DNA from 3 places in the Providencia sp. UF-183 genome. Region 2 is predicted to be linked to each of the others. Evidence: predicted binding sites of a transcription regulator. Region 2 holds the regulator's gene; each other region holds the start of a gene.
The links. Region 2 encodes PurR, which represses purine synthesis genes. Its sites were predicted from a motif close to CANGCAAACGTTTGCNTG; they were not measured.
Positions count from the first base shown of each region.

Region 1: a site for PurR is predicted at 1,420-1,437, ahead of glyA (serine hydroxymethyltransferase). Genes of this name have one in related genera too.
Region 3: a site for PurR is predicted at 1,666-1,683, ahead of AC4IFT_RS19075 (NCS2 family permease). Genes of this name have one in related genera too.

Region 1 is NZ_JBSICD010000005.1:62,315-66,566, reverse strand. It holds gene hmpA (NO-inducible flavohemoprotein) at 1-1,078, opposite strand, end outside; gene glyA (serine hydroxymethyltransferase) at 1,543-2,796, shown strand; gene AC4IFT_RS05945 (3-phenylpropionate MFS transporter) at 2,877-4,028, shown strand; gene AC4IFT_RS05940 (fimbrial biogenesis chaperone) at 4,071-4,252, opposite strand, start outside.
Region 2 is NZ_JBSICD010000020.1:5,211-9,462, reverse strand. It holds gene AC4IFT_RS16965 (nucleotidyltransferase domain-containing protein) at 1-575, shown strand, start outside; gene sodB (superoxide dismutase [Fe]) at 840-1,418, shown strand; gene purR (HTH-type transcriptional repressor PurR) at 1,848-2,873, shown strand; gene punR (DNA-binding transcriptional activator PunR) at 2,880-3,785, opposite strand; gene punC (purine nucleoside transporter PunC) at 3,906-4,252, shown strand, end outside.
Region 3 is NZ_JBSICD010000025.1:36,502-40,753, forward strand. It holds gene AC4IFT_RS19070 (ArnT family glycosyltransferase) at 1-1,132, opposite strand, end outside; gene AC4IFT_RS19075 (NCS2 family permease) at 1,771-3,117, shown strand; gene AC4IFT_RS19080 (Na+/H+ antiporter) at 3,375-4,252, shown strand, end outside.

The DNA.
Region 1 (4,252 bases), on a different contig from region 2:
AGAACTGCATATTCGGCTGGTCAATCCATTCACGCACTTTCTGTAAATCCATTAACCCTTCATATTGATAACCAAAGCCGAGGCGGTCATTATCCCGAGGCTGATTAAACCAAATTGCGCTATGGCCAGCTTTCTGTCTTGCCATTAATTGTTCAATTTCATGGTTAAATGCTTGAACAGCACCATTTTCCGCCGCATGTAGCCAATTGATGGTTGCTTCATGGCCTTGTTGTGTGAGGTGATTTAACATGCTCAACATTGGCGTTAGGCCAACACCCGCGGAAATCAATGTAACAGGCGTTTGGCTATCAACATCAATAAAGAAATCACCACATGGCGGAGCTAAATAAACACTGTCACCTTCATTGATATGCTGATGTAAGAAATTAGACACAGCGCCTTGGTCTTCGCGTTTTACTGCGATGCGGTAACTTTGACTATTAGGTGCTGTTGTCAGAGAGTATTGGCGGATCTCTTGGTTCTCAAATCCATCATGATTAATATAAATCGTGATGTATTGACCTGGGCGATAGCCTGCGACTGGCTTACCATCAACAGGAACGAACTCAAAGCTGGTGATAACATCGCTTTGTGGTTGTTTTTGTTTTAGTTTAAATTCTCGTAAACCTTCCCAACCGCCACTTTTGTCAGCATTTTCTTGGTAGATTGAGGCTTCACGGCCAATAAAAATATCCGCTAATACACCGTAGGCTTTCCCCCATGCATCAAGTACTTCTTGGCCGGGATTGAGTAGCTCATCAATTGCCGCGAGTAAGTTTTCGCCAACGATTGGGTAATGTTCAGGTTTGATATTTAGACTGACGTGCTTTTGAGCGATTTTTTCAACAGCTGAGATTAAGGCTTCAGGGGTCTCAATATGAACCGCATAGGCGCAAATGGCGTTAAACAATGCTTCACGTTGTGCACCATTAGCTTGGTGGGTCATGTTGAAAATATCTTTTAACTCAGGATGTTGATTAAACATTCTGTCGTAGAAATGTGCAGTAAGTTTAGGCCCAGTAGCGGCGATAGCAGGAATGGTTGATTTAACAATGGCGATTGTTTGGTTGTCTAACATACAGGTGCTCCTGAATTATTTTCATGTTCTCAGTCAGGAAGGGTTCCGGCATTTTTCCTAAGCTATCAAAAAACATAACACTGTGTTTTCATCGAGATAGCTGGGTTTTTTCCCGAAAACCTATACTTTTTTTGAGAGACATAAAGTTTATTTATAAACATGCATTTTAAATACAACTTATAATATTTAAGGGTATCTGTAAAGACGCAAACAGACAAAATAGGGCAAAAATAGACACATAATGAGAAGGGACTCGCAATACCAGAGATTCATACGTCAAAATTTGAAATTTGGGCTATTTTATAATGAGGCGAAGAGTGCTAAATGACGTGAAAAAAATTAATGCAATCGTTTGCGTATATTTTTTCTTTAGGGCTATCTCAAGAACGAAAAAGAGTTTACACTGTGTGCTATTGCGATGAATTGATTGTCAACCTATTGAATTGCTGAGGCAGGAGAAGCGAATGTTAAAGCGTGAAATGAATATTGCAGACTATGATCCAAAATTATGGGAAGCAATGGAGCAAGAAGTACAACGTCAAGAAGAACACATTGAATTAATTGCTTCTGAAAACTATACCAGTCCACGAGTCATGCAGGCTCAAGGTTCTCAGCTAACCAATAAATATGCAGAAGGGTATCCAGGCAAGCGCTATTACGGCGGTTGTGAGTACGTCGATGTGGTTGAGCAATTAGCGATTGACCGCGCAAAAGAATTATTTGGTGCAGACTACGCAAATGTGCAGCCACACTCTGGTTCACAAGCGAATGCGGCAGTTTACATGGCACTGTTACAACCAGGTGATACTGTGCTGGGTATGAACCTTGCGCACGGTGGCCACTTAACGCACGGCTCCCCAGTTAACTTCTCGGGTAAACTGTACAACATCGTCCCTTACGGTATTGATGAAAGCGGTAAGATTGACTACGACGATATCAAAGCGCAAGCTGAAAAACATAAACCAAAAATGATTATCGGTGGTTTCTCTGCGTATTCAGGCGTGGTTGATTGGGCTAAAATGCGTGAAATCGCAGATGCCATTGGCGCTTATTTATTTGTTGATATGGCACACGTTGCGGGTCTGATTGCAGCAGGTGTTTATCCAAACCCAGTTCCACATGCTCACGTTGTGACAACCACAACCCACAAAACGTTAGCAGGTCCACGCGGTGGTTTGATCCTCGCGAAAGGCGGTGACGAAGAGCTGTACAAAAAAATCAACTCAGCGGTATTCCCAGGCTCCCAAGGCGGCCCTTTAATGCACGTGATTGCAGGTAAAGCAGTTGCATTGAAAGAAGCGATGGAACCTGAGTTCAAAGTTTACCAACAACAAGTTGCGAAAAACGCGAAAGCCATGGTCGAAGTTTTCCAAAAACGCGGTTATAAAGTTGTTTCTGGTGGAACTGAGAACCACTTATTCTTAGTTGATTTAGTTGACAAAGATATCACGGGTAAAGATGCTGATGCTGCATTAGGCCATGCAAATATCACCGTAAACAAAAACAGCGTACCAAACGATCCGAAGAGCCCATTTGTGACTTCAGGCGTACGTATCGGTTCTCCAGCAATTACCCGTCGTGGCTTTAAAGAAGCTGAAGCGCGCGAGCTAGCTGGCTGGATGTGTGATATTCTAGACAACCTCAATGACGAAGCGACCATTGAGAGCGTAAAACAAAAAGTATTAGCAATCTGCAAAAAATACCCAGTTTACGCATAATACAACGACTTTTAGTTATCGAAACCCGCTTCTACTGTTAAGTATGAGCGGGTTTTTTGCATTGAAAAAATGGAGGGATGATGGTCATTCCATCAACGCGCTGGCTAGCAATTGATTATTTTACCTACTTTTTTGCATACAGTATTTTCTTGCCGTTTTGGTCGGTTTGGTTACAAGGCGAGGGTATTGATGCAGAAATGATTGGTGTTTTGCTTGGGGTAGGCCTTGCGGCTCGTTTTCTTGGTGCGATGTTTATCACCCCATTAGTTAAAGAACCTTCCAAGCTAATTACCGCGCTACGTCTATTAGCTGCATCGTCCTTAATTTTTTCCATTGGCTTTGCCTTTGGCTCACATTGGGCATGGCTGCTTTTTGTGATGATTGGTTTTAACTTATTTTTTGCTCCAATGGTTCCATTAGGGGATTCCTTGGCAGGAACATGGCAGAAGCAATTTACGTTCGATTACGGCAAAATCCGTGTTTGGGGCTCGATAGCCTTCATTATAGGTTCTTCGTTAATGGGCTACTTGGCCGGTGTCTGGGGCCATAAATCAATTATGGTTGCTTTAATTATCAGTTGCTTAGCCTTATTGCTAGGAGCCATGTTAAGACCTGCAATCATGCCTTCTGGAGCCGCAAAAGCGGACAATGGCAATAAAGTTACATTCAAACAATTGATTGCTGATAAAAATGTAGTCAGATTTTTGATTTGTGTAACTTTATTGCAAGGTGCTCACGCAGCTTACTATGGTTTTGCATCACTGTTCTGGAAAGAAGCAGGCTATTCAGATTTAGTAATTGGTAACTTATGGTCACTGGGCGTTGTCGCAGAAGTGATCGTTTTTATGCTGAGTCACCGTTTATTTAGGCGCTGGAGTGCACGTAACCTACTGTTGTTATCCGCATTCTGTGGAATAATCCGTTGGGGTATGATGGGGGCATTTACCGCATTACCTATGCTGATTATCGTGCAGATTTTACACAGCGGAACGTTTACGGTTTGTCATCTTGCGGCAATGCGTTTTATCAGTGCACGTAAAGAAAATGAAATTATTCCTTTGCAGGGCGTTTATTCAGCGCTGGCTACGGGGGGCGGTTTAGCCGTGTTAACGATTATTGTCGGCTATATTTATGAGCGAGTGCCTGCTCACCACGGCGTAGTCTTTTACTTGATGGCGTTACTTGCTGTACCTGCGTTATTTATTCGCCCTAAAGTCACTGCTCAGTCATAACATTTCTATTGCTGGGCTATAAATGCGATGAAATATCAGTATTTATAGCTTGGCTTGATACGCAATTTGTTGCCCAGTATCATCAATATAAACTACTGTAATATTCTCTCCATTAACCACTTTTTTCCCTGAGGGGATTGTCTGCGTCGAAAATGGTGCGATCATTAAACTTTTAGCAATCGAATCATTGGCGTTATTTGCAGTGTAGATATTGGCAATACTAA
Region 2 (4,252 bases):
GCTCACTACTTAATGCCTTCACTGGGCACCATGTAGGAGAACCTCGGTTACTAATTTGCTTATATGGCCCACCGCTTTTACATGTGGATTTGAAATTTATCACTTTGAATATGCTTGAACATCGTGTTGAAAACCCTGCCATCTTATTTGCACGAGAAGAAAATACCATCAACGCGAAATTAGCATTATCACAACCCCACTGGCCTGAAAAATCATCAAATTGGTTTGAAGAAAGAGCATGGATTTGGCTTCATTATGCAACCGTTAAATTAGCACGTGGTGAGCTCTATGAAGCAATTGGCATGATTTCTTTTTTTCGCGAGCAAATCCTTGGCCCAATGTTGTATCGCCGTACAGGGATGCCCCAACGAGAAGTTAGGCGCATAGAACAACTTGGCCTAGACCCAGAGAAAATACTGGCGAGTACTCTTGCTAGCCACAACCGAAACTCAGTTAAGTCCTCTATAAAAAATGCACTCACAGGTTATGTTGCACTGAGAACGGATTTCCCACCAGATGCAAGTTCTATGCTTTCAGAGAAACTTCTTCGAGAAATGCTCGATATAATTGAATAGCTTTCAAGGGTCGCTTTTTATGTGTAAAAACGCCTAACGGCGTTATCTTTCAATAACACATTATTCAAATATTTGGTTGTTAACATACTATCAACACGATTACCTTTACCCTTTATAGGGTTAATCGTGTTACTATTAACATATTAAGAATCATACAGGCCATCTGGCAAAAAAACTGTAGATAAACAACGAAGCACAATATTTCGCTCACTTTACGAGCAAACACCCATATGTTTTGATACAAAAGCAATCAAGGAGTACGTCATGTCATTTGAACTTCCCGCTCTACCGTATGCTAAAGATGCTTTAGAACCTTATATTTCAGCTGAGACCTTAGAATACCACTATGGTAAACACCACAATACCTACGTTGTTAACTTAAACAACTTAATCAAAGGCACTAACTTTGAAGGTAAATCTTTAGAAGAAATCATCAAAACATCTGAAGCTGGCGTATTTAACAATGCTGCCCAAGTTTGGAACCATACTTTTTATTGGAATTGCTTAGCGCCAAATGCAGGTGGCGAGCCAACAGGTAAAGTTGCAGATGCTATCAATAAGGCATTTGGTTCTTTCGCTGAGTTTAAAGCGCAATTTACGGATGCAGCGACCAAAAACTTCGGTGCAGGTTGGACTTGGTTAGTTAAGAAAGCCGATGGCAGCTTAGCAATCGTCAATACTTCCAATGCAGCAACACCTATTTCAGGTGACGACAAACCAGTTTTAACAGTTGATATTTGGGAACACGCTTACTACATCGATTACCGTAATGCGCGCCCTAAATACTTAGAAAACTTCTGGGCGCTAGTAAACTGGAAGTTCGTAGAAGAGAACTTAGCTTAATTTAATATGTTTTCCCAATAGAATAAGGGCGAGTTATTACTCGCCCTTATTTATTCACCCAATGAAGATGAAACACAACTAAAATAAATGTACAGCAATGAAAATAATCATCGCTAATGAACCCACTGCTGCTAGTATTCCATATTTAACATCTGTATCCATGAGTTCCTCTCATCCTAACAAAATTGAATTAATGATAACCACATAAACATTAAGGTTACTGAGTATACACATCCAAAAAAGCAAAACCAGTGTCTATATCACATGTTATAACATCAATTATTTCTTTCGTTTTTGCGCTAGATCAGACAAAATCGACAACAAATCGCTAAATTATTGCCAGCAAAGGATCTATGCATCAATATGCAGGTAATTTTTTAACTAGAATTCTTAGAGAGACCTATAGTTGGTCAGGAGTTTTGTTCCCCCATGGCAACGATTAAAGATGTGGCGAAACGCGCTGGCGTCTCTACCACTACCGTATCCCATGTTATTAATAAAACGCGCTTTGTGGCTGATGATACCAAAGCGGCAGTTTGGGCTGCTATCAAATCGCTCAATTATTCGCCTAGTGCGGTTGCCCGTAGCTTAAAAGTGAACCACACCAAATCGATTGGTTTGTTAGCAACATCAAGTGAGGCCCCTTACTTTGCAGAAGTTATTGAGTCCGTTGAAAATAGCTGCTACGAAAAAGGCTATACACTGATCCTCTGTAACTCTCACAATAATCTTGGTAAACAAAAAGCCTACTTACAGATGTTGGCGCAAAAACGTGTCGATGGCTTGCTGGTTATGTGTTCCGAATACCCCGATACACTTATCGGGATGCTTGAAGATTATCGTAATATTCCAATGGTTGTGATGGATTGGGGAACTTCCCGCGGGGATTTCACCGATAGCATTATCGACAATTCATTCCATGGGGGCTATCTCGCAGGGCGTTACCTGATTGATAGAGGTCACCGTGACATTGGTGTGATCCCAGGCTCCCTTGAGCGTAATACAGGGATTGGTCGTCTGACTGGTTTCCAAAAAGCCATGGAAGAAGCCAAAGTAACCTTAAAAGAAGAGTGGATTGTTCAAGGGGACTTTGAACCAGAGTCTGGCTATAAAGCGATGATGCAGATTTTAAGCCATAAACAGCGCCCTACTGCTGTTTTCTGTGGTGGTGATATCATGGCTATGGGTGCTATTTGCGCCGCGGATGAAATGGGCTTGCGTGTTCCACAAGACATTTCCATCATCGGTTACGACAATGTGCGAAACGCACGCTATTTCACCCCTGCATTGACAACAATCCACCAACCTAAAGAGCGTTTGGGTCAAATGGCGTTCGCAATGTTACTAGACCGTATTGTGAATAAGCGCGAAGACGCTCAAACTATTGAAGTTCACCCTCGTCTCGTTGAGCGTCGTTCTGTTGCTGACGGCCCATTTATTGACTATCGCCGATAACTCAACTTATGTTGATAACCACTCCGCGTTGAGCGTTTCATTATCACCAAGATAATCTAATAACCAACTCAGCGCAGGAGAGGTATTTTTCTCTACCCATGTTAAACAGCATGGGCTTGATGGAAATGGTTGTGCCAGTGTCAATTCTACCAATTTACCTTCAGCACACAATGGTGCTGCACGATGTTCAGGGACCATCCCCACACACAGCCCATTAGCTAAACAGGCTAAGCCGTTTTCCCAATAGGGGACAACTAAACGCCGTTGGTTATCCAACGCCCAAGTATCGCGTTTAGGTAAGCTACGAGATGTATCTTCTAAGCACAAACTTGGATACTCACGCATTTCATCGTCTGTTAGGCTATGCCCTATTTTCGCTAAAGGATGGTCAGGGCTTGCAACACACATCCACGACATAAACCCCATATCTCGAAAACTATAACGTTCACCAATTGGTGAAGCCCGTGTTGCGCCAATGGCGACATCTACTCGACCATCAGCTAATGCATCCCAAACACCATTAAAAACCTCGGGGTGTATATACAATTCAATATCAGGAAAATGACGATAAAAATCGAGGATAAGCTGCTCGGTGCGTTGAGGCTTAACGATGCAGTCTACCGCTATACTGAACTGACCTCTCCAGCCATTCGCAGCTTGTTGGCATTGATGACGGGTCTCTGTCATTTTTTTGATAACAGATCGGCTTTCTTTAATAAAAATCAGCCCTGCCTCGGTTAAAACAACGTCTCGGTGTCGCCGTTCAAACAAAGGGACTGCCAACCATTCTTCAACTTGTTTAACTGTATAGCTAATTGCCGACGGCACGCGGTGTAACTCATCTGCGGCACCACTGAAACTCCCCGTCCGAGCAACCGCATCAATCACTTCAAGAGCATGAGCAGACCACATAGCATCTCCTTTCAAATATTTTGATGGCAAGATCCAAATATTACCGTTTCACAAGACAAAAAAATAGCCTATACAATGGCACTACCGTTAACATTTTTTTAAATATCAGATAAGTAAATAATTATGACGACTGCGAAAAAAAATTCCCCTGGATTTATGCTATATCTTGCTGGATTAAGCATGTTGGGGTTTTTAGCCATTGATATGTACCTGCCTGCTTTTGGTGCAATGCAGACCACGTTGCACACAACCGAAGGGGCTATCAGTGCTTCTCTCAGTATCTTTTTAGCGGGCTTCGCGTTTGCTCAGCTACTTTGGGGCCCACTTTCAGACAAACTTGGCCGCAAACCAGTGTTAATTGTTGGGCTGACTATCTTTATTGTGAGCAGTTTGGCAATTTTTTGGGTCACTACAGCAACACAGTTATTAACTTTACGCTTTTTACAAGCCGTTGGTGTTTGCTCCGC
Region 3 (4,252 bases), on a different contig from region 2:
CCCACAAAAACACGACCACTAATGACCAAAATACCGCACAGAAACGCGAAAGCCCATTTAAGACTTTTTCAGGAATCGCTAACAGCACAGGGGTGCCAATAATGGCCATCGGTGCGATAAAAGGGAGAAGGTACAATGCCCGACCGGATGCTGAGATTTGCAAAAAAACGATACCTAAGAGTGGGAATAGCGTCAGTAAGTAGGCGTTGGAATTAGTTAAGCGTTGAATTGGGTGGCGTAAGAAGTAAGCCACAGCCAGTAAACCGGATGGAAGGGCAAACAATGAAACGGCCGCAGGAATACGTGTTAAATTCGCTTTTGCACCTAGTTTTTCAACAGAAAACCCAAAAAAGCGCCCGATATTATTTTCCCAAAACCATACCATAAATAAATCAGGGTGTTGCAAGTAAAGTAAAATAGGCCAAGGGAGAATAGCAAGAAGGGCGAGCAACCCAGCAGCAAAACTGTAGAGCCAAAATTGTTTTGTTCGGCATTGGGCTAAAAATACAGGGGCTAATAACAGACAGATCCACAGAACACCGGGAATAAAGACGCCCTTTGAGAGCATCGTTACAACGGTGCCTAGGCAAAGCCAAATGGCAGACATGCCCATTTTTTGTTGTTGGATCAAGCCTAATAACCCATAAAGCCCGATTGTTGCACCTGCTATTAGGGCGACGTCAGTAAACATATCATGGCTATGGCGGAGGATCCCCGGCGCACAAGCATACAGTGCAAATGCAATCCAAATACGGGTATCGGTAAAGTCTTTTGCAATAAAAAAGCGGCGAGCCAATAGAATAAAAAATGAAAAATTAACCACCGAGAAAAACAAACTGGCGGTTCGTGCCGCATCATAAAGTGGCATAACCCCTGAAAATAAATGGGAGGTTAGGGTCGCGACCCAATAATAAAGCGGGGGTTTTTCCATAAAGGGCTCGCCCGCGTTGGTTGGAACGAGCCACTGCCCTGTTTCATACATGGTTTGAATAATACCAAAACTGTAATTTTCATCTTGTTTCCATGGGCTATGGCTATAAATACCAGGGAGTAAATATAGAGCAAGAAAACAGATAAAAAGCAGCAAAACACCCTGTTGCAACGTGATTGATGGTGTATTTTTATTTGACATATTCATTTAAGACTTTAATTCGTTGTGATAAAAATAAAACAATAACCATGGTAAATAATAATTTAGTTTATATATTTAAAAATAATATTTACTGAGTAACGGATATATTTACTTTGTTAAAAAATATTATTTTATAACGCATGTTTAAACTATTTTACCATGAAATAATAATGAGTTAGCTAAACGTTTTGTAAGCAAATATTCGGTGATTATACCAAAGAAAATAATCGTGCTATCTAAACAAAGTCTATATGAAACTGAATTAGTTATTTCCACTTATTTTATTATTAATAAAAGGTGAGTAAAAATCGGTATTATTCACAAAACTGAATTTTTCTTTGGCGGGTATTCTATTTTTCTAGGTTGAAAATGGAATGAGATGCATGCAAAAAACTAAAAACACTTGATCATTTGCCCGTTTTCGAACGATAATTGCTCTCCTCACAATACGCCTTACTCTTATTTTTAAGCCAAACGATTGCGCAATTGTTTTTATTGAGGTTTTTTCCCTTAATTCATTTGGTTTTTATAAAAACGTAATCGTTTACGTCAGCGAATGTGTGATAAGTCAGCAAGATGGGCATACAAACTTACTGGCTTTTAAAATGTTCGATTACCATTAACAGCAGAGGTATACCATGTCAGGCCAACAGGCTTCATCCAACTGCAAATTGGATTCATTTTTTAAGATCACCGCGCGCGGCTCTTCCGTTCGTCGTGAAATCATCGCAGGGTTAACGACATTCTTAGCGATGGTTTATTCTGTTATCGTTGTGCCTGGTATGTTGGGGCAGGCCGGTTTCCCGCCTACTGCCGTGTTTATTGCAACGTGTTTAGTGGCGGGTTTTGGTTCATTACTCATGGGGTTATGGGCAAACTTGCCGATGGCCATTGGTTGTGCCATTTCACTTACCGCCTTTACCGCTTTCAGCTTAGTTTTAGGTCAGCAAATTAGTATTCCTGTTGCGTTAGGTGCGGTGTTCCTAATGGGGTGTCTGTTTACGATTATTTCTGTCACAGGCATTCGTAGCTGGATTTTACGCAACATGCCAATGGGGATTGCTCATGGGACGGGAATTGGTATTGGCCTGTTTCTATTACTGATCGCGGCAAATGGTGTCGGTTTAGTGATTAAAAACCCAAATGCAGGTTTACCTGTCGCGTTAGGTGAATTTACCTCTTTCCCTGTTTTAATGTCACTCGCGGGTCTCGCTGTTATTTTCGGATTGGAAAAACGCCGTGTGCCAGGTGGCGTGTTATTAGTGATTATTGCGATTTCAATCATTGGTTTGATTTTCGACCCTTCGGTGAAATATCAAGGCCTATTTAAATTACCATCACTGGGTGATGATGGCCTTTCGTTGGTGTTCAACATGGATATCATGGGGGCATTACAGCCAATGGTATTACCAAGTTTATTGGCATTGGTAATGACGGCAGTATTTGATGCGACGGGCACTATCCGCGCAGTAGCTGGGCAAGCTAACTTATTAGATAAAGACGGGCAAATCATTGACGGCGGAAAGGCATTAACCGCTGACTCTGTAAGCAGCATTTTTGCAGGTGCAATTGGTGCTTCACCCGCGGCGGTTTATATTGAGTCCGCTGCTGGTACCGCCGCAGGTGGTCGTACTGGTTTAACCGCCGTTGTTGTCGGTGTTTTATTCTTGTTAATCCTATTCTTATCTCCATTGTCATACCTCGTACCGGCTTATGCGACAGCACCTGCACTGATGTACGTTGGTTTGTTAATGTTAAGCAACGTTTCAAAATTAGATTTTGATGACTTTGTTGATTCAATGTCTGGCCTGTTGTGTGCAGTGTTTATTGTCCTGACGTGCAATATCGTAACGGGTATTATGCTTGGCTTCGCCGCGTTAGTGATTGGTCGTATTTGTGCAGGTGAATGGCGTAAACTGAATATCGGAACTGTTGTGATTGCGGTCCTTTTGGTGGCATTTTATGCTGCTGACTTAGCAATCTAAAGTTAATTCTAGTTACAAGGCGGGGGTTGTTACCGTCTTGTAACGCATTATTTTGATTAATCGCAATGTATAAATTTTTTTCCCATAGAACGGTGGCTAGCGATAGAATAGACATAGAGCGGTGAATTAAGTGGATGTGCTGTTTTCCACTCGTAGCCGCTTGATTGTCATAATCGAGGTCTGGACGGTGCTATCTCTTACTATGCGGCGGCAGGCAATTTTGAGTTCTGGTCGTCTGGTTAATCAGTAAGGGCAACATGGAAATTTTCTTTACTATTCTTATTTTGATTTTAGCCGTCTCTGTTTCAGGGGTTGCCGCTAAAATTCTTCCTATCCGTATTCCGCTTCCACTTATTCAAATCGCGATTGGTGCATTGTTGGCTTGGCCGCAATTTGGCTTGCATGTCACCTTTGATCCTGAATTGTTTATGGTTCTATTGATCCCACCTTTGCTGTTTGTTGATGGTTGGAAAACACCCACTCGCGAATTTTTCCAAAATGGCCGAGAAATTTTTATTCTCGTACTGGTTTTGGTCTTAGTTACTGTTGTGGGAATGGGGTTCCTCATTCACTGGTTACTACCTAGCATTCCATTGATTCCTGCCTTTGCACTTGCTGCGGTACTTTCGCCAACAGATGCGGTTGCGTTGTCTTCTATCGTTGGAAAAGGGCGAATTCCGAAGCGCATGATGAGTGTCCTTGAAGGTGAAGCATTGATGAACGATGCTTCCGGTCTGGTGGCATTGAAATTTGCTGTTGCTATTGCGATGGGAACTATGGTGTTTAGCGCTTCAGGGGTGACTATTGAGTTCTTCAAAGTTGCTGTAGGGGGCTTATTAGCAGGGATTATTGTAACGTGGTTGTACAGTAAATCCTTACGGTTAATGAGCCGCTGGAGTGGGGATGACCCTGCGACGCAAATTGTCTTTATGTTATTGCTGCCATTTGCCTCATACATGATTGCTGAACATATTGGTTTTTCTGGTATTTTAGCTGCCGTTGCGGCAGGGATGACAATCACTAAATCTGGCGTGATCCGCAATGCACCTCTCGCGATGCGTTTGCGGGCGGATAGCGTTTGGTCGATGTTAGAGTTTGTATTTAACGGTTTAGTTTTCATCATGTTAGGGCTACA